DNA from 2 places in the Colwellia sp. 20A7 genome. Region 2 is predicted to be linked to the other one. Evidence: predicted binding sites of a transcription regulator. Region 2 holds the regulator's gene; the other holds the start of a gene.
The links. Region 2 encodes LexA, which represses DNA repair genes until DNA is damaged. Its sites were predicted from a motif close to TACTGTATNNNNATACAGTA; they were not measured.

Region 1 (9,739 bases), 1.1 Mb from region 2:
AAGAGAAGAAATTCAAAATAACAATAGTGTTTTAATGAACAAATCGAGTAAAAATAAAATGCTACAAAATCGTAGCTCTTATTACGACGCCGACTTTACAATTTATGCTGCAACAAGCTTTTTACTTGATGATTTTGATAATGACGGCTTCTATCAAACTTTTAGTGTGGTTTTTGACGCTGATATATATAGCTATACACAGCACCAGCTAGGTGAAGTTTATGCTTTGTTATACCTAAGTAAAAATGGTAAACCATGGAAGCACTACTATACTACTGATACTTTTCTTATTGAAGGAGAGTCTGATCTAGACGAATATGAAGTTATAACCACTTTTTTATCTGGTTACTCAACTGACTATTATGATGTGTTAATTGATTTATATCAGGTTGGTTATCCCGATATTGTTGCTACCTATAGTTCAGACGACACCAACGCCTTATATGCTTTACCATTAGAAAGTAATAACTATGACGACACTTATATTGAAGTGGTAGAAGTTTACGGTGGTGGTAGTTTCTCTTTTATCACTTTATTGATGATTATAACGTTAAGCTTTTTTCGTTTACGAGCTAAACACTAATAAAGATAACAGCAAGCAATAAATCTTAGCTAAAAAAAACCACAAGAAGAAGCTTCTTGTGGTTTTTATTTTAATGATTCGAAGTTATCTGATCACTATATTATGAGTAGGAAAAGGCTACTTTCAAAAAAATAGCGCTCTCCCTTTCAAATACTTACTTTAGCTTTTTAAGTCATCAAAGAATTTTTTTACACCATCAAAGAAGCCTGTTTCTTTTGGGCTATGCTTTTTACTGCTTTTACCCATTTTTTCTTCTAATTGACGTAATAAATCTGATTGATCACCTGATAAATTTACCGGTGTTTCTAGTACCACTTTACACATTAAATCGCCCGTTGTTGAACTACGAACAGACTTAACACCTTTACCGCGTAAACGGAACATTTTGCCCGTTTGTGTTTCTTTTGGTACTTTTAATTTAACCTTGCCACCTAGTGTTGGTACTTCAATTTCACCACCAAGCGCCGCAGTAACAAAACTAATAGGTACTTCACAATATAAATGGTTTTCATCACGCACGAATATCTCATGATCACGTACATTAACTTGTACATAAAGATCACCTGCGGGTGCGCCATGTTCACCAGCTTCACCTTCACCAGATAAACGAATTCTATCTCCGGTATCAACACCTGGTGGTATTTTAACAGAAAGCGTTTTAGTTTTTTCAACTCGGCCTTGACCGCGACATGAAGTACAAGGATCAGAAATAACTTTACCTTTACCACTACACGTTGGACAAGTTTGTTGTACGGCAAACAACCCTTGACGCATTTGTACTTGTCCATGACCATGACAAGTTGTACACGTTTTAGCTGAAGTCCCTTTTTTAGCACCTGAACCATCACAAGGTTCACAAGCAACAAAAGTAGGTACTTTAATTTCTAAATCTTTACCTTTAACTGCATCTTCAAGGTTTAACTCTACGTTGTAGCGTAAATCAGAACCTCGTTGTGCACGAGATTGACGACCGCCTCGACCGCGACCACCACCGAAGATATCACCAAAAATATCACCAAATGCATCACCAAAGTCACCTTGACCACCGCCGTGATGACCACCACCATGTCCACCTTGTTCAAAAGCAGCATGGCCATATTGATCATAAGCAGCACGTTTTTGATCATCTTTTATCACTTCGTACGCTTCTTGGATTTCTTTAAAGGTTTCTTCTTTTTCTTTATCACCCTTATTTCTATCAGGATGATATTTCATCGCTAATTTTTTATAGGATTTTTTGATATCGCGCTCACTAGCATCTTTTGATACTTCAAGCACTGCATAATAATCACGTTTTGACATAAATAACTTCTTTTGTTTGCACTTAAATTAACATACGCTTTAACGTAAGAAGCGCTGGGGATAGGCCAGCGCTTTAATTTTACTTCAATCTGAGTAAGCTAACGACTACTTGTCGTCCTTCACTTCTTCAAACTCTGCATCAACAACATCGTCTGCAGAATCAGAGCCTTCAGCATCTGAAGCAGCGCCTTCAGGCGAACCTTGTGCTTGTTGTTTCGCTTGTGCAATTTCCATTAATTTAGCTGAAGCTTCCATAAGCGCTTGAGATTTAGCATCAATTGCTTCTTTATCTTCACCTTTAAGAACTCCTTCAAGTTCAGAAATTGCTGTTTCAATTTTCTCTTTATCTTCAGCAGGTAACTCATCGCCAGCTTCTTCAACTTGCTTGCGAGTAGCGTGAACCATACCATCAGCTTGATTACGAGTTTGAACTAATTCTTCAAATTTAGCATCGGCATCAGCATTTGCTTCTGCGTCATTTACCATTTGTTCAACTTCTTCATCAGATAAACCACTTGATGCTTTAATCGTAATCTTTTGCTCTTTACCTGTGTTCTTATCTTTAGCTGTAACATGTAAAATACCATCAGCATCGATATCGAAAGTTACTTCGATTTGTGGCGTACCACGTGGTGCTGCATCAATACCTTCAAGGTTAAATTGACCAAGTGATTTGTTAGCAGAAGCTTGCTTACGCTCACCTTGAACAACATGTACAGTTACCGCAGCTTGGTTATCATCAGCTGTTGAGAATGTTTGAGATTGTTTAGTTGGGATAGTTGTGTTTTTGTCGATAACTTTAGTCATCACACCACCCATAGTCTCAATACCTAATGATAATGGCGTAACGTCTAATAAAAGAACGTCAGTTACATCACCTGAAAGAACACCCGCTTGAATTGCTGCACCAGAAGCTACTGCTTCATCAGGGTTAACATCTTTACGTGGCTCTTTACCAAAGAAATCAGTTACTGCTTTTTGAACCATAGGCATACGAGACTGACCACCAACTAAGATAACGTCGTTTACGTCACTTACTGATAAGTCTGCATCTTTAAGTGCTTGTTTAAGCGGCTCTAAAGTAGCTTTAACCATATCTTCAACTAATGATTCTAATTTAGCACGAGTCACTTTAATGTTCATGTGCTTAGGACCTGAACCATCAGCAGTGATGTAAGGTAAGTTAACATCAGTTTGTTGTGCTGAAGAAAGTTCACATTTAGCTTTTTCTGCCGCTTCTTTTAAACGTTGCATTGCTAAAGGATCAGTGGTTAAGTCCATACCTTGGTCTTTTTTGAATTCAGCAACAAGATAGTTAATTAAACGGTTATCGAAATCTTCACCACCTAAATGCGTATCACCGTTAGTCGCTAATACTTCAAAAGTGTGCTCGCCATCAACTTCATCAATTTCAATAATTGAGATATCGAATGTACCACCACCTAAATCGTATACAGCAACAACTTTGTCGCCTTCTTTTTTGTCCATGCCGTAAGCAAGTGCAGCAGCAGTAGGTTCATTGATAATACGTTTAACATCAAGTCCTGCAATACGGCCAGCATCTTTCGTTGCTTGACGTTGTGAATCATTAAAGTAAGCAGGAACAGTAATTACTGCTTCAGTTACTTCTTCACCTAAATAGTCTTCAGCTGTTTTCTTCATTTTCTTAAGAACTTCAGCAGATACTTGTGGAGGAGCAACGTTTTTATCACGTGCTGTAACCCAAGCATCACCATTGTCAGCTTTAACAATACCAAATGGCATTATTTTAATATCACGTTGTACTTCTTCGTCTTCAAAACGACGACCGATTAAACGTTTAATTGCAAACAATGTGTTTTTTGGATTAGTCACTGATTGACGCTTAGCAGGTTGACCTACTAATGTTTCGCCTTCTTCAGTGTATGCAATAATTGAAGGCGTTGTACGATCACCTTCTGCATTTTCAATTACACGAACTTTATCGCCGTCTAAAACAGCAACACAAGAGTTAGTTGTACCTAAGTCAATACCAATGATTTTACCCATGAGGGAAGCTCCTATCTATTATGTTTTGCTCTCCTGTGAGAACAAAATCTTAATTAATCTGTTGTTGAAATATTAAATGGGGGTAGGAAAATACTTTTCAATAGAAATTTTGTAAATAAATGCATTTTATTTAAAATAATGATTTATGTGTTGTCTTATGCCAGTCTCATTAATTAGGTGAACAATTTTATACGTAGAAAAAATTGCCAAATACAAAGCATTTATTTCAATAACTAGTTGCTCTAATTATTAAATAAATAACGATGTAGTTGGTGATTTTATCAAGTAGAAATGATCACATAGTTTGTGAGATTGGTATTATACTGTATCAACTAATATAGAACTAAGATTAAAGTAGCACTAAGACGAGAATAGTATTAAGACAAAAAAACCAGACAAATTGCCTGGTTTTTATAAACGCATAAAATATTTAATTTAAAAATAGATGTATTTTAGTAATTAAACAGATTCATCAACGCTAGGTGCGGCTTTAGAAACCATAACCATCGCAGGACGAATTAAACGGCCATTAAGTTCATAGCCTTTTTGCATTACTGCAATAACCGTATTAGGCGCTACGCCAGGTACTTCTTGCATAGACATTGCTTGATGTAATTCAGGATTAAAAGGTTGATCTTGTGGATCAACTGATTTCACACCAAATTTTTCTAATGAAGACGTTAAACCTTGAAGAGTTAGTTCAACACCTTCAATAACGGCCGCTTTACTTTCATCTTCTTTATCGATGTTTTGTAAAGCACGTTCTAAATTATCAACAGTGACAAGCATCTCACTAGCAAACTTCTCTAAAGCAAACTTTTTCGCTTTATCAACATCTTGTGCGGATCTACGACGAATATTATCAACTTCTGCTTTCGCTCGAATTACTGAATCTTTCTGATCGATAACCGTTCCTTGAGCTGCAGCTAAGGCAAGCTCTAATTCATTAATACGTTCTTGTTCAGCACTTATTACCTCGTGAGTATGTTCATGCTGTTCTTCAACTTGTGCTTCTGCTTGCTGAACAATCTCTTCAGCTAACTGCTCTGGCGATAACTCTTCTATAGAAGACTCAGCAGACTGCTGTGCTTCTGACTTTGTAGACTCTGTAGTCATAAAAAACTCCAATTAAATCTTAGTAATTTTACAATAATGAAAATGCAATAATGCTAATTATGGGGTCAAGCTTTCGCTATTCAAGCCTTTATAGCAACTAATTAAGGGCATTTTATCAAATACAAACTTTACAAGCTATGCAAATAAAGGGAAACTTCTTCTAAAGATATTAAATACGAAATAATTGTTATGGCTCAACTATATAAAACAATTGGGCTTATTGGTAAGCCCAATCATCAAGGTGCAAGCTCTACAATAGCTGTATTACACGACTATTTACTTGAAAATAAATACGAAGTTTTAGTAGAAACATCGGTTGCCAATTCTGTCGAAATTGCTGATATGCATGAATGTTCTCTCACCGAAATTGGCAATAAGGCAGATCTTGCTATTGTTGTGGGTGGTGATGGCTACATGTTAGGCGCCGCTAGAGTTTTAGCATGCTTTGACATAGGCGTAATTGGCGTAAACCGAGGGAATTTAGGTTTTTTAACTGATTTATCGCCTGATGACATAATCCCTCCATTAGAAGAGATTCTAAATGGTAAATCCCGCTATGAACAACGTTTTATAATTGAAGCTGAAGTTTACCGACATGGTAAACTTAAAAGTTCAAACAGTGCAGTAAATGAAGCTGTTTTACATGCTGGCAAAGTTGCTAGCATGATTGAATTTGAAGTTCATATTGATAATTCATTTATGTTTAGTCAACGCTCTGATGGTTTAATTATTTCTACACCTACAGGTTCAACAGCTTACTCTATGTCTGCTGGTGGCCCTATATTAACACCAAATTTAAATGCTTTATCTTTAGTGCCTATGTTTCCTCATACCCTTACTAGTCGACCGATTGTGGTCGATGGTGATAGTGAAATAAAGCTTATACTTGCAAATGAAAATCAAGAAAGTTTACAAGTCAGTTGCGATGGCCACGTGATTTTAGCTGTTATGCCCGGTGACGAGGTTATTATTAAAAAAAGCCCTCAAACCATACGTTTAGTACACCCTCTCAACCACGATTACTTCAACGTATTACGAAATAAACTAGGCTGGGGTAATAAGCTTTATTAAAGCTAATTAGCATGCATACAAGTAATTACTCGTTAGTGATTACTTATTCATTGTTCTATAGCGTGAATTATTTTATAAAAAACCTACTAAATTTTTCTAAGTTACTTGCAAAACCATAAATTACTGTATAAATTAACAACTATACATTTATACAGTAAAGTGAGAGTTCACATTATGCTTTTACAACTAAACATTCAAAACTTCGCCATTGTTAAATCACTCGATATCGATTGGCAATCTGGCATGACAACTATTACAGGTGAAACAGGCGCAGGTAAATCTATCGCAATAGATGCCTTAGGTTTATGTTTAGGTGACAGAGCCACCAGTAATGTTGTTCGTCCTAATTGCAAAAAAGCGGAACTTGCTGCAACCTTTGACATACAAAAGAATAAAAGTGCACAGCAATGGCTGACTATTCATGATCTGTTATTGGAATCAAGTAACGAGTGTATTCTTCGCCGTGTAATTTCTGCTGAAGGCCGTTCTAAAGCTTATATTAATGGTAGCCAAGTCCCGTTAGTGCAGCTTAAAGAAGTGGGTCAATTACTGATAAATATTCATGGACAACATGATCACCAATTAATAGTGAAATCAAGCCAACAATGTAAGTTACTCGACGAATATGCCGATCATCAACCAGCACTAGACGAAGTAAAACATTATTATCAACAATGGCATAAATTAAATAAAGAATTAAATGTATTACAGCAAAGTAAGCAACAACGTGAAGCTCAACAGCAACTTCTTCAATATCAAGTAAATGAACTAAATGAGTTTTCCTTACAAGATGGTGAATTTGAAACATTAGAAAGCGATTATAAACGCCATGCTAATGCCCAAGACTTACTTGATACAACCCTACAATCACTACAAACACTTGCCGACGACGAAAGTTTTAACGTACTTGACTCCTTACGTCATTGTAGTGATAGCATAGCCGCACTAGCCCGCTTAGATAATAGGCTGAAAAATATTGCAACTATTCTTAACGACTCTTTTCTTCAAGTCGAAGAGGCTTCTGCAGATCTTAAACATTATTATCAAGAGCTTGAATTAGATCCACAAGCATACGCGATAATTGAAGATCGATACTCTACAGCTTTACAACTAGCCAAAAAACATAGTTTATCCCCTGAACATCTAGTTAGTTTTCATCAGTCACTCACCCAAGAATTAACTGATATCTCTAATGATGAAACAAGAATTAATGCTGTGATTGAAGAGCTAGTCAAAACAGAGCAAAACTACCAAGACTGTGCCTTAGTGTTAACCTCGTCAAGAAAAAAAGCGGCTAAAAAATTAAGTAAAGATATTAGCAAAAGCATGCAAGAGCTGAACATGCCACATGGTAAATTTCATATTGCTATTGAGTCACATAGTAACAATGTCACCAATATATCCGCCAATGGTATAGACAAAATTGATTTTCAAGTCAGTATAAACCCTGGCCAGGCATTAGAAGCAATGAGTAAAGTAGCTTCTGGTGGCGAGTTATCTCGTATCAGTTTAGCCATGCAAGTTATATTAGCCGATAAAGTGATTACCCCTACCCTAATTTTTGATGAGGTAGATGTTGGTATAAGTGGCCCTACAGCAGCAATGGTAGGTAGCAAATTACAGCAACTCGCGAATAATACCCAAGTAATATGTGTAACCCACCTTCCACAAGTGGCATGTAAAGGACATCAACAGTACTTTGTTAGTAAACTAACCGATGGCGAGCACACTGAAACAAAAATAACGGAACTAAGTGAGCAAAGTCGCATCCAAGAAATAGCGCGATTACTTGCAGGTAATAAAATAACTGAGCACAGTTTAGCTAACGCACAAGAGTTATTAGCAAGTTAATTAGCGATACAGAAGCAAGTTAATTAGCGATACAGATAGCAAATTTATGAAAAATAGCTTTGTATCTCAGGCCTTGCTTCGTTATTATCACTGCTTGCACTTAATGCATTAATTTTTAATTGTATTGATTTATATTTAAGGAAAGTAAAATTTCATGTTGTTTCGCACCTCAATTATTGCCATAGCCCTATCACTTTCTGCTTGTTCAAGTTGGGTATATCGTATTGATATCCCTCAAGGTAACTACCTTGAGCAAAAAAGCATAGACAAAATACAAGTCGGTATGACTAAGGAACAGGTTAAATTTGTTTTAGGAAGTCCTGTTTTAGTTGATTCTTTTGATAAAGATACTTGGAACTATGTTTACCGCTTTAAATCAGGCCGTAGTGAAAAATTAGATACGCAAAAGAATTTCACTATGAAATTCGAAAACGACAAACTCGTTTCAGCCGATGGCGATTTTGAATTATCTGAAAACTTCCACATTCCATTTAATGCTCCGGTCATACAAGATGATGAACAAGCGAATGTAGGAAACAAAGGTAGTTATTGATTATTGATTATTGATTATTGATTATTGATTATTGATTATTGAGGTAGTTGAATTTAATTCAGTAGATAATTAAATATAAAACTAAATTAAGAAGAGAATTTTGTCTAATATGACAGAATTGTTATTACTTTTTATGCTTAACTCAAGTCAAAGAAAGTTAAATTTGGTTAACTCGTTATACAACGTGCTAACCAAACTTAATAAATAATTAGAACTTACTTGTATCAGTAAATAAGCCTACTTTTAAATCTTTAGCGAAATATATTTCACGACCATCAACACTAACAGTACCGTCAGCTAAGCCCATATATAATTTACGTTTGATAACACGCTTAAAATCAATTCTAAATGTTACTTTTTTTGCCGTTGGTAAGATTTGTCCGGTAAATTTAACTTCACCTACACCTAACGCTCTCCCTTTACCTGGACCACCAGTCCACGCTAAGAAAAAGCCAACTAATTGCCACATTGCATCTAAACCTAAACATCCTGGCATAACGGGATCACCTTTAAAATGGCAATCAAAAAACCATAAGTCAGGTGAAATATCTAATTCGGCTTCAATAAAACCTTTACCAAACTCACCACCTTCTTCAGTAATATTGATAACACGATCCATCATAAGCATATTGTCTGAAGGAAGTTGTGAATTACCTTCACCGAACATTTCACCAGTACCTGCTTTAACTAAATCTGCTTTGTTGTACGAACTTTGTTGTGCCATTGCCATAAGTATTTTGACCTATATGAAGTTGTTTACTAGGGATGTAATATTTCTTGAGCGTTACTTTAGCGAACACTTGTACACTAAACAACTCCGAACAGTGAAAAAAGTAGCTTTAATGATGATAATATCGTTATTTCACATACTAATTACCCCGATACAAGTTGATATTCCAAAATTTTACAAGTATTTAGACATATTAGCTTTCACTATCGTATTGCAAAATATAACGGTCAGGGTAACATAGCAGCTAGTTGTAAAAATTTTATAAACGCATCGAGATAAATATGAACGATACCGTTAAAAATAAGAAAAAGGCTATGACTAATGCCGAAAAACAAAAACGCTACCGAGAAAGACAGAAAGAACGTGGTAAGCAAGAGATGCGTGGATACTTATCTCCCGAAGCTAGAGTATGTTACCAGTTAATTGCTGAGCAAACTAACTGGTCTGATAGCATCATTTTAAGCAACGCAGTTCGCTTAACTTATGCCGCCTATAAAAATGGGCA
Region 2 (9,739 bases):
TAGTTACACTTTTTGCCAACCACTCACCATCTAAAGCAAGCTTAGCCAATATAACGGGCAAAACAAAAACAACAATCATTAATAAAAAACTTCGACGATTACTTTTTTTGATGGTTGCCTCTTGAGCAACTGACACTTCATCCTGCACTGAGTTCATACTACTTCGCCTTACTATTATTGTTATTATTACCCTTACTTACATTAAACTTAGCCCATAACATCAAAAGAAACCAAGCTATCGCCAAACTAAACCACTGAAAAGCATAAGCACGATGTTTTTCTGGTGGCATTACTATAGGCTGCCAGTTCTTTTCAAAGCCTATTTGCTCATCTTTATCTAAATAAACAACAAAAGGTAATAGCTCACGATTGATTAAAGATGAAAACTTATCCAATTCAATTTGTTGTACCCTTAGGGGCCAACTTGCGTTAGAAAATGATTGCTCTTGTAATTGAATACCAACTTCTATTAAACGAATATGCCCTTTAAATTTATATTGCCCACTCAAGGCTGATACATTCGGTATTTCTTGCCTATTTATTGATCCTTGTACCCAACCAAGACTTACCAATACTGCGTGTTTACTTGTTTCTGCTACTTGGTATACCCGATACCCTAAACGCCCTTTACTCACTTGGTTATCTAATAAGAATACTTGTCCTTCATCAAAGCTTCCTTCGATGTATACGGGGAAATCGTTGATTTTATTTAAAGAACTTCCATTATTTGAGAGGGTTAAAACCTGACTTAGTGAGATTGGTTTTTGAGCGCTTAGATTTTCAATCTGTGCTAATCGCTGTTCTTTTTCTAATGCCCTACTAATTTGCCAAAAGCCAAGCTTTACTAATGTTGAAAAAACAAGCAAAGTAAACACTAGCCAAAGTAAATTATGCTTACTAAAATAATTTGATCGCTTTTGATCAAGACTTAAAGGTGTACTACTTGGCATCAAAAATAAAATCCTTACAACAAGTTAATACTTAGGATATTGAGTGTATGTTATTTAAAATTATTATTATCACACTTATGCTATTCATGGTTTACAACCTATTTCGTGCTTTATTTATTATGAATAAAAAGCCTGATCCAAACCAACCTTCTATGACTAAATACATTGGCCGGAGATTAATGGTCTCCGTAGCCATAGTGGTTTTGATACTAATAGGGTTACTCACCGGTCTAATTACACCAAACCCAAGACCTTATTAAAGTTTATGTTTTTATATTTTTTGATAGGTAAATACTAAGATAAATCCGTTAGAACAAAGCGAAGGCACGAAGTTGACGCCAGTCAATGAGTACCTTCAATGCAGTTATTACCGATTTAGCAAAGTATTTAACATCACAAAATGTAGACGAAGAGAAAAAGTAGTACCCACACTACGTCAACAAAATGCCAGTACCAACTTGTTGCCTGAAATGCAAAATGATTTTCAGGTGTAAAATGTCCTTTTAACACTCTAAAGAACATAACAATTAACATAATGCAGCCTAGCGTTACATGTAAACCATGAAACCCAGTTAACATGTAAAAGGTATTACCGTAGATCCCACTTGTTAAATACAGTTGCATTTCTTCAGAATAACCATGGGAATACTCTAAAACTTGCAGACTAATAAAGGTCAAACCTAAAATAATAGTAAATCCTAACCAAGCTTTTAGTTGTGATCGCTTATTTTTTTCTAACGCAACATGGGCAAAATGCGCGGTAATGGAAGAAGTTAATAATAAGATAGTATTAATTAATGGTAATCCATACCATCCCATAGCAGTAGTTTCAGTGCCTCCAGGTGTTTTAATTAGTGGCCAACTAGCAGTAAACTCTGGCCATAAAACAGCCGCTGTTTCCGCATTATTTCCAGCACCATCTAGCCAAGGTATAGAAAAAATACGTGCGTACAATAATGCTCCAAAAAAGGCGGCGAAGAACATAACTTCAGAAAAAATAAACCAACTCATTCCTTGCCGAAATGAATTATCCATTTGGCGACTGTACTTTCCAGCCATCGATTCATTAATAACATTACTAAACCAACCAACTACCATATAAATTACTAAAGCAATTCCCGCTAGTAGTAAATAACCGCCATAACCACTAACTTCATTTTTAATATCAGTAACATAATTAGCAGCACCGACAGCAATCATAAATAATGCAACTGCACCTACAATTGGCCAATGGCTTTGTGATGGTACGTAATAACTTTCATATTCTTTGGTTGTCATTTTTATTACCTCTTTACTCATAATATTTATAAGCGTGATAAATAGTTTATGAGTCTTTTTTTTCAGTAATATCATACAAAGTGTATGATAATGTCAGGGTGTGAATATCCACAGGCAAATCAATATCAACATAAAACTGTAAACCCATCTCGACTTCCTCACCACTTTTTAATGGTTGCCGCTCAAAACAAAAACATTCTATTTTTTGAAAATATCCAGCGGCTAAGCCTGGCGAAACAGAAGGGACTGCTTGCCCAGTAATATCATGATTCGCTTCATTTTTAGCAAAAAAATTAACAAATTTCATCTCACCTGGGTGTACAGATATTTCATTAATCATAGGTTCGAATTGCCAAGGAATCCCTTTCGCCATTCGAGTAATAAATTGCACCTTTATTGTACGTGACGTATCAATACCATTATCAGAATAAACTACGGCTACATCATTGGTCTTACCGTTTAAGCCCGTAATATCACAAAAAACATCATACAAAGGCACAAGTGCAAACCCGAAACCAAACATAGCAAATACCATGAATACTAACTTTTTAATAACTTTACTGTTATTCGGTTTAACCGGTTTTTGCTCTGTATTTTTGCTCATAACTAATCCACCTTAGGCGGAGTACTAAAGGTATGATATGGAGCAGGGCTTGCCACGGTCCATTCTAACCCCTCTGCGCCATCCCACGGTTTTGCTGGTGCCTTATCTCCACCTCGAATACACTTAATAACAACGGCTAAGAAAATCAATTGTGATAAACCAAAAGCAAAACCACCAATGCTGACCCATTTATTAAAATCAGCAAATTGCAATGCATAATCCGGAATACGTCTAGGCATGCCAGCTAAACCTAAAAAGTGCATTGGGAAGAAGAGTAGATTGACTGAAATTAATGAACACCAGAAATGCCATTTAGAAAGGGAGTCGCTATACATGTGCCCTGTCCACTTAGGTAACCAAAAATACGCTCCAGCATAAATAGAGAATAATGAACCGGTTACAAGTACATAGTGGAAATGCGCGACAACAAAATAAGTATCGTGGTATTGAAAATCTACAGGAGTTAATGCCAACATGAGGCCAGAAAACCCACCAATAGTAAACAAGATAACAAAGGCAATTGAGAACAACATAGGTACTTCAAAAGTCATTGAACCACGCCACATTGTTGCGACCCAGTTAAATACTTTCACACCTGTAGGCACTGCAATTAGCATAGTGCAATACATAAAGAACAGCTCACCAAATAAAGGCATACCTGTAGTGAACATATGGTGCGCCCAAACAATGAATGACAACAGTGCAATTGAGCCAGTGGCATACACCATAGAGCTATAACCGAATAACTTTTTACGAGCAAAGGCAGGAATAATAGTTGAAACAATTCCAAATGCTGGCAAAATCATAATGTAAACTTCAGGGTGTCCAAAAAACCAAAAAATATGCTGGAACATGACAGGATCACCGCCCCCAGCAGCATTAAAGAAACTGGTTCCGAAATAAGTATCAGTCAATACCATAGTAACAACACCCGCTAACACCGGCATTACAGCAATGAGTAAATAAGCCATAATGAAAAATGTCCAAACAAATAATGGCATTTTCATATAGGTCATACCCGGTGCACGCATATTCATAATAGTAACAACAATATTAATTGCCCCCATTATTGAAGATATACCCATGATGTGAACAGCAAAAACAAAAAATGCCGTGCTACCATTTGAATATGTTGTCGATAAAGGCGCATAAAATGTCCAACCAAAATTGGGCGCACCGCTTTCCATGAAAAATGAACTAAGAAGAATGGCAAATGCAAAAGGAAGAATCCAAAAGCTCCAGTTATTCATCCGCGGTAATGCCATATCCGGCGCACCGATCATCATTGGTAACATCCAGTTAGCAAAACCGGTAAATGCCGGCATTATGGCACCAAAAACCATTATTAGGCCATGAACGGTAGTTAGCTGGTTAAAGAAATCTGGTTCAACTATTTGTAAACCTGGCTGAAATAACTCAGCACGGATCACCATAGCTAAAGCACCGCCAGTTAATAACATGATAAAAGAAAACCATAAATAGAGAGTCCCTATATCTTTATGGTTTGTCGTATATAACCATCGCTTAAGACCTTTCATTTTATGATCATGATGCGCATCATCAAGCGATTCATCTATTGTATGTGTTGTCATCTCTTACTCCTCGCTTGCCGCTTTAACATCTGAGCTTTGTACTAAATCGCCCGTTTCATTACCCCAAGCATTACGCTCAAATGTAGTAACCGCTGCGATTTCTTTTAAACTGAGTTGTTTACCAAACGGAGGCATCATACCTCTGCCGTTAATGACTAAAGCTAAATGCTCTCCAATAGAGCCTTGAGTAGCAACAGCACTCCCTTTAAGTGCTGGAAATGTAGGAGGTAAGCCTAAACCTGTAGGCTGATGACATGCAGCACAATGAGCTAGATAAACAGTTTCACCTAGCTGCATTAATTCTTCTTTACTCATAGACGAACTTAACGAGGCTTTTTCTGCATTTTCAGCTTGGGCAGTCAATGCCTGTTGTTCATCCAACCATTGATCATAATCTTCGCTAGATTTAACTTCGACCACAATCGGCATAAAGCCATGATCTTTACCACAAAGCTCTGCACATTGACCGCGATAAATTCCAGGCTCGTCGACATTAGTCCAGGCTTCATTAATAAAACCTGGATTAGCGTCTTGTTTAACAGCAAAGGCAGGAACCCACCAAGAATGGATAACATCATCAGAAGTAATTAAAAAACGAACTTTTTTATTTGCGGGAATAACTAGAGGTTTATCGACTTCAAGTAAGTAATCTTTTCCTTTTGGAGCACCATTACCATTAAAGCTACCGTTTTGATTTTCATATTGTTCCCGCGGGGTTGATAATACGGAGTAATATTCAATATTTTGATCAAAGTATTTATAATGCCATTTCCACTGCGAGCCTGTAACTTGAATAGTAACATCAGAATTATCATTATTTTCCATGTCAATCAAGGTACTAGTCGCAGGAACAGCCATTGCGATAAGAATAACGACCGGAATTGCCGTCCAGAGTATTTCTACTTTGGTACTTTCATGAAAATCAGCAGCTTTTGCTCCTTTTGATTTACGATGGAAGATCATCGACCAAAACATCGCCCCAAAAACAACAACCCCAATACCAGTACATATGTAGAGTGCTAGCATATGTAAATCATACACCTCCCTACTAACTGCCGTTACGCCTTTAGTCAAATTTAACTGTGAATCTGACCAAGCTGAACTGGAAAATAAGCTTAGACAAACAAGACAAATTTCCGTCCACCAACGTTGATTACTTCTATTCACTCAACCTCTCCCCTATCAATATCTATTTTGTTTTAAATAAAAGTGATGTAATTCACTCTTTAAAACAAAATATAAAAATAGAAAACAGAAAAGCAGCAATGTACATCAAAAATCATTGAACTGATGATCTGTTAATTTAGTTATTATTATTTTCTAATTAAGCACTTAATTTGAAATTTATTAAATTAACTGACGTAGAATTGCCAACTCAAATTACACAATAGTAAATATTAAGTTTAGGTATCGAATTAGCGCATTGACGTCTTTTTTTTATTCTTATTCAGTTTCTTGCTAGATACTTTGTTCGATTCATCTTCTAGAATCGCTCAAAACTTAACCTAGGTCAAATGATAATTTATATAAAAGGCAATACAATCAATAGAGTAACTACTCTAAGCTTTCTCTACAGCTTGACTAGTATAGTCTGGGGGAATTTTGGCTATTGATATAATCAATACTAATCAATTGATTACTTAATAACCAAACATGAGATATGTCTTAGTTTATGGAATAGAATGCGATATGATATTGATGCAAATTGCTATTACGATGTAGTAACAGTTTAGGATAATATAAGTAAATAAAAACTACATCCAATTGCCATTACGAATAACACCAACGGCAAGTCCTTCAACATGAAAATCTTGAGAACTAAGATCCACTTTGATCGGTTCAAAGTCTTCATTTTCGGCTTGTAAATAGACGATATTACCATCACGTTTAAAACGTTTTACTGTTACTTCGTTTTCTACTCTAGCAACAATAACTTGACCATTTTGAACGTCAGTCGTTTGATGTACTGCTAATAAATCACCATCTAAAATACCAATATTTTTCATGCTTTCACCATTCACTCGCAACAAATAGTTAGCAACAGGATGAAATAGATCACCACTCATTTTGTAATGTTCTTCAACATGTTCTTCAGCTAAAATAGGTTCTCCCGCAGCAACTCTACCAATAATAGGAAGTCCATCCTCTTCAATAAATTGCTCTGATAAACGTATTCCACGAGATGTGCCAGGCAACATTTCAATATAGCCTTTCTTTGCTAATGCTTTTAAATGTTCTTCCGCCGCATTCGCAGATTTAAAACCAAAAAAAGTTGCTATTTCGGCTCTAGTTGGTGGCATTCCTGTTTCTTGAATTTTATCTTTAATCAAATCAAATATTTGTTTTTGACGATTAGTTAACGGTTTTAATTCACTTACTGCTGGCATTAGCGTTTCCTTTCGAGGTAAAGACCTGTATTTATTCACAACTGTCATTATATACAGCCAACTAGTAAACGCAAGGGGTTACTAATAACCTTAGGATCATATTCTTAGAATATGGACTTAAAATTATCAATATAATTAACGTGATAGGAGAATAAATGAGTATAAAACCTGATCATTTACTTTAAGATTAAGCTTGATAAATACACATACGTATTTATCAGTTTTATTTGAACAAAATAATTTTGGGAAAGCAGAAAACAAGTTAATCAATATTAATTGAGTGCCAATCCAGAAGAGAATGCGAGTAAGCATTTGATCTACAAAAATAAAAGATAGTGGCTCACTTAATTATAAAGTGAGCCACTAATCAAACTAAAAAACTAAACGGTAGCTACCACAGCTATCAGGCGTACCTAAAAAGGTAAGGAATGACGAGAACTGTCGTCATTCTGAACTTGATTCAAAATCTCAAGTGTTAAGTCGTATAATTTTTGAGATTTAGTAGCTTAATAACTATTCAACTACACGTATGGGATTCCGTATTAAGACACCTACGGAGTGACGACGAATGTCGCCTGTTCTTATTATTAGGCGAATAAATTCGCCCCTACGGTGATGTCGTTCACCTTTGCCTAACAATGTTTTTTGTTAAGGCGTATGTAGGGTGAATGTAGGGGCGACTTCAGTCGCCATCCTACCGACTATTCAACCACATGCATGGGATTCCGTATTAAATGACCTACGGAATGACAAAGGTGGTGACCTGTGTACTAGTTAACGAAAAAACTAAAACACTAAACGGTAGCGGCCACGGCTATCTGGCGTACCTAAAAAAGGTAAGGCGTCGTTAAGGGCGGCTGGAAACTTAGGGCCTGGTGTTAAATATCCCTTGCCAGATGCTTTGCCATTTTGACCAACTGATGCGGTAAAGGTTAAGCCTAAATCATTTTTTGGTGACATCACTAAGGTTAATACCCCGTTTGCACAGCTAATGTCAGCGCTAAGTTGACCTAATGGCACTGTTTTATCTAATGCAGTAATACCGGCTTTCGACCACGCGCCATTACCGGTTGCACTAATACATTGGTTGTTTTTAGTGAGGTCAATTTCTGCTGATGATACTGTTAACTTAACATCACCTTGCGCTAGCATCGGTAAAGGCAGTGGTAGTTGCTGTGCAACGTCATTAGCACTGACTAATAAGTTAAGGTTTGTTAATGTCGCTTTATCTGACGACAGTGCTAAGTCAAACTGACCCTCAGGACCTGCTTTAAATGAATCCCCAAAAGTAATAGATAGCTTCGGTGTTAAACTCAATAAAGACCAAAAACTGACGCGTGCTTCCACTTTATCAATCGGTGCACCGTTAATCATCGCTTGGTTAATATGAGTATGCCAAACACTGCCGCTCACCCCCGATAGATAAATACTATTCATCACGTTTTTAGGTAAGGTCACATGCTTTAATACAAAGGCAGTGGGTAATGTTGCGATTAAAAAGCCAATATAAGCGATTAAAAAAATAATCCCCATGGCAATCTTATTTCTCATTGATTATCTCAGTCTTGGTTGTTCATTGATTGTTTCTTGCTGATTAACTCAGTGGAACACGTAAAATTAAAAAGAGTACTCGCTTAGTGCTTACCTAGCTGTAAACGACGCACTCGTACTTCGCCTTGGTTATCACCTTGCGATAGGTCAATAGCTTGCACTTGTAACCCTTCATTATTCGCTAAGCTCTCTAACCAGAGTAGTAACTGGGTAAATGGGACACTATCAAGCCACACCAGTAAAATCTCACCTTGAGGCTGCATACGTGTAATGGTCAGTTGTTGACGCTCTGCCGTGCGATTAACGATACTTGATAAACTACCACTGCTTTGCTTTACACCACCGACTGATTTCGCGCTTTTATAACGTGCTGTGTTTTCTGTTACCCATGTTAGTAGCGCTTGTCTGCTCTCAAGTCTTGTTTTGCCATTGGCAACATTATCATTGAGAGGTTGCCAAATGAGGCTATACAGTAAAAAAAGTGAACATACTGCGCCAACGCCCATCACTAAACGTTGCTCACGTAAGTTAAGCCCTTGCCACCATGTTTTAAGTGAAGCGATATTCATTACGAGCCTTCCTTGCTAACAATACTAAAGGAGCCAGTTACTTGCTCACCCTGATTATTCTGTGCACCTTGTTTTACCTCAACGTTTGCTAAGGCTAATGCATTTTTAAATTGTTCAAAGTGCTGATAATCATCAGCAATGGCTTGTAACCTAAGCTCTTGTCTTTTACCGTCAAACTTTAACGACTCAGGTTTTAAGCTCGGGACTTTAGCAAAGGCGGGTTGTACTTGTGCCAACATCGATAAAAAGCCAACTTGCTCAGTTGCACTACCCAAACTTGATAACTCTCGGCTAAGCTGTGATTTTATTGTGCCAATACGAACACGTTTAGCCCCAGGGAATGCTTGCTGATATTGTTTAATAATTTGCGCTTCAATGTCTGCTTGTTGTGCTGAGAGTTGAAATAACTGTGCACTTTTATAACCCACATTTAACAATAAAGCACAAACAGCAAATCCTGCTGCCCAAAGCCAATTATTAATATGCGGTGAGCGGCGCTCTTTTACTTTAAACTCGCCTTGCAATAAGTTGAATGTACTCGCTTGGCTATGTTTTTGACTGCTCTGTTGAGCAAACAAGGCTAACGGTAGCTCTTCTCCTGCATTGACTATGGTAATCGCTGACTTGCTGTCTTTAGCATCAAGCTTATCGATTGATTCAAATGCGGGTAAAGCTGAATAAGCATTAATCGTTAAGATATTGTCTGACGTTGTATTGCTTTGAGCATTGCTTTGACTACTATTTTGCGCATCACTTTTAACCGCATTTTTAGCGGCATTTTTTTTGTCACTGACGTCTTCTGCCGCTT

Region 1: a site for LexA is predicted at 6,238-6,257, ahead of recN (DNA repair protein RecN). Genes of this name have one in related genera too.

What each region holds. Positions count from the first base shown of each region.
Region 1 covers NZ_CP047130.1:3,252,107-3,261,845, forward strand. The annotation lists gene GQS55_RS13970 (choice-of-anchor H family protein) at 1-583, shown strand, start outside; gene dnaJ (molecular chaperone DnaJ) at 743-1,885, opposite strand; gene dnaK (molecular chaperone DnaK) at 1,991-3,913, opposite strand; gene grpE (nucleotide exchange factor GrpE) at 4,373-5,029, opposite strand; gene nadK (NAD(+) kinase) at 5,219-6,100, shown strand; gene recN (DNA repair protein RecN) at 6,275-7,951, shown strand; gene GQS55_RS14000 (outer membrane protein assembly factor BamE) at 8,106-8,504, shown strand; gene fabA (bifunctional 3-hydroxydecanoyl-ACP dehydratase/trans-2-decenoyl-ACP isomerase) at 8,713-9,228, opposite strand; gene GQS55_RS14010 (hypothetical protein) at 9,516-9,739, shown strand, end outside.
Region 2 covers NZ_CP047130.1:4,315,948-4,325,686, forward strand. The annotation lists gene GQS55_RS18625 (hypothetical protein) at 1-157, opposite strand, end outside; gene GQS55_RS18630 (SURF1 family protein) at 159-950, opposite strand; gene GQS55_RS18635 (DUF2909 domain-containing protein) at 998-1,210, shown strand; gene GQS55_RS18640 (cytochrome c oxidase subunit 3) at 1,344-2,228, opposite strand; gene GQS55_RS18645 (cytochrome c oxidase assembly protein) at 2,275-2,832, opposite strand; gene ctaD (cytochrome c oxidase subunit I) at 2,835-4,424, opposite strand; gene coxB (cytochrome c oxidase subunit II) at 4,428-5,591, opposite strand; gene lexA (transcriptional repressor LexA) at 6,179-6,811, opposite strand; gene GQS55_RS18665 (type II secretion system protein N) at 7,598-8,362, opposite strand; gene gspM (type II secretion system protein GspM) at 8,446-8,931, opposite strand; gene gspL (type II secretion system protein GspL) at 8,931-9,739, opposite strand, start outside.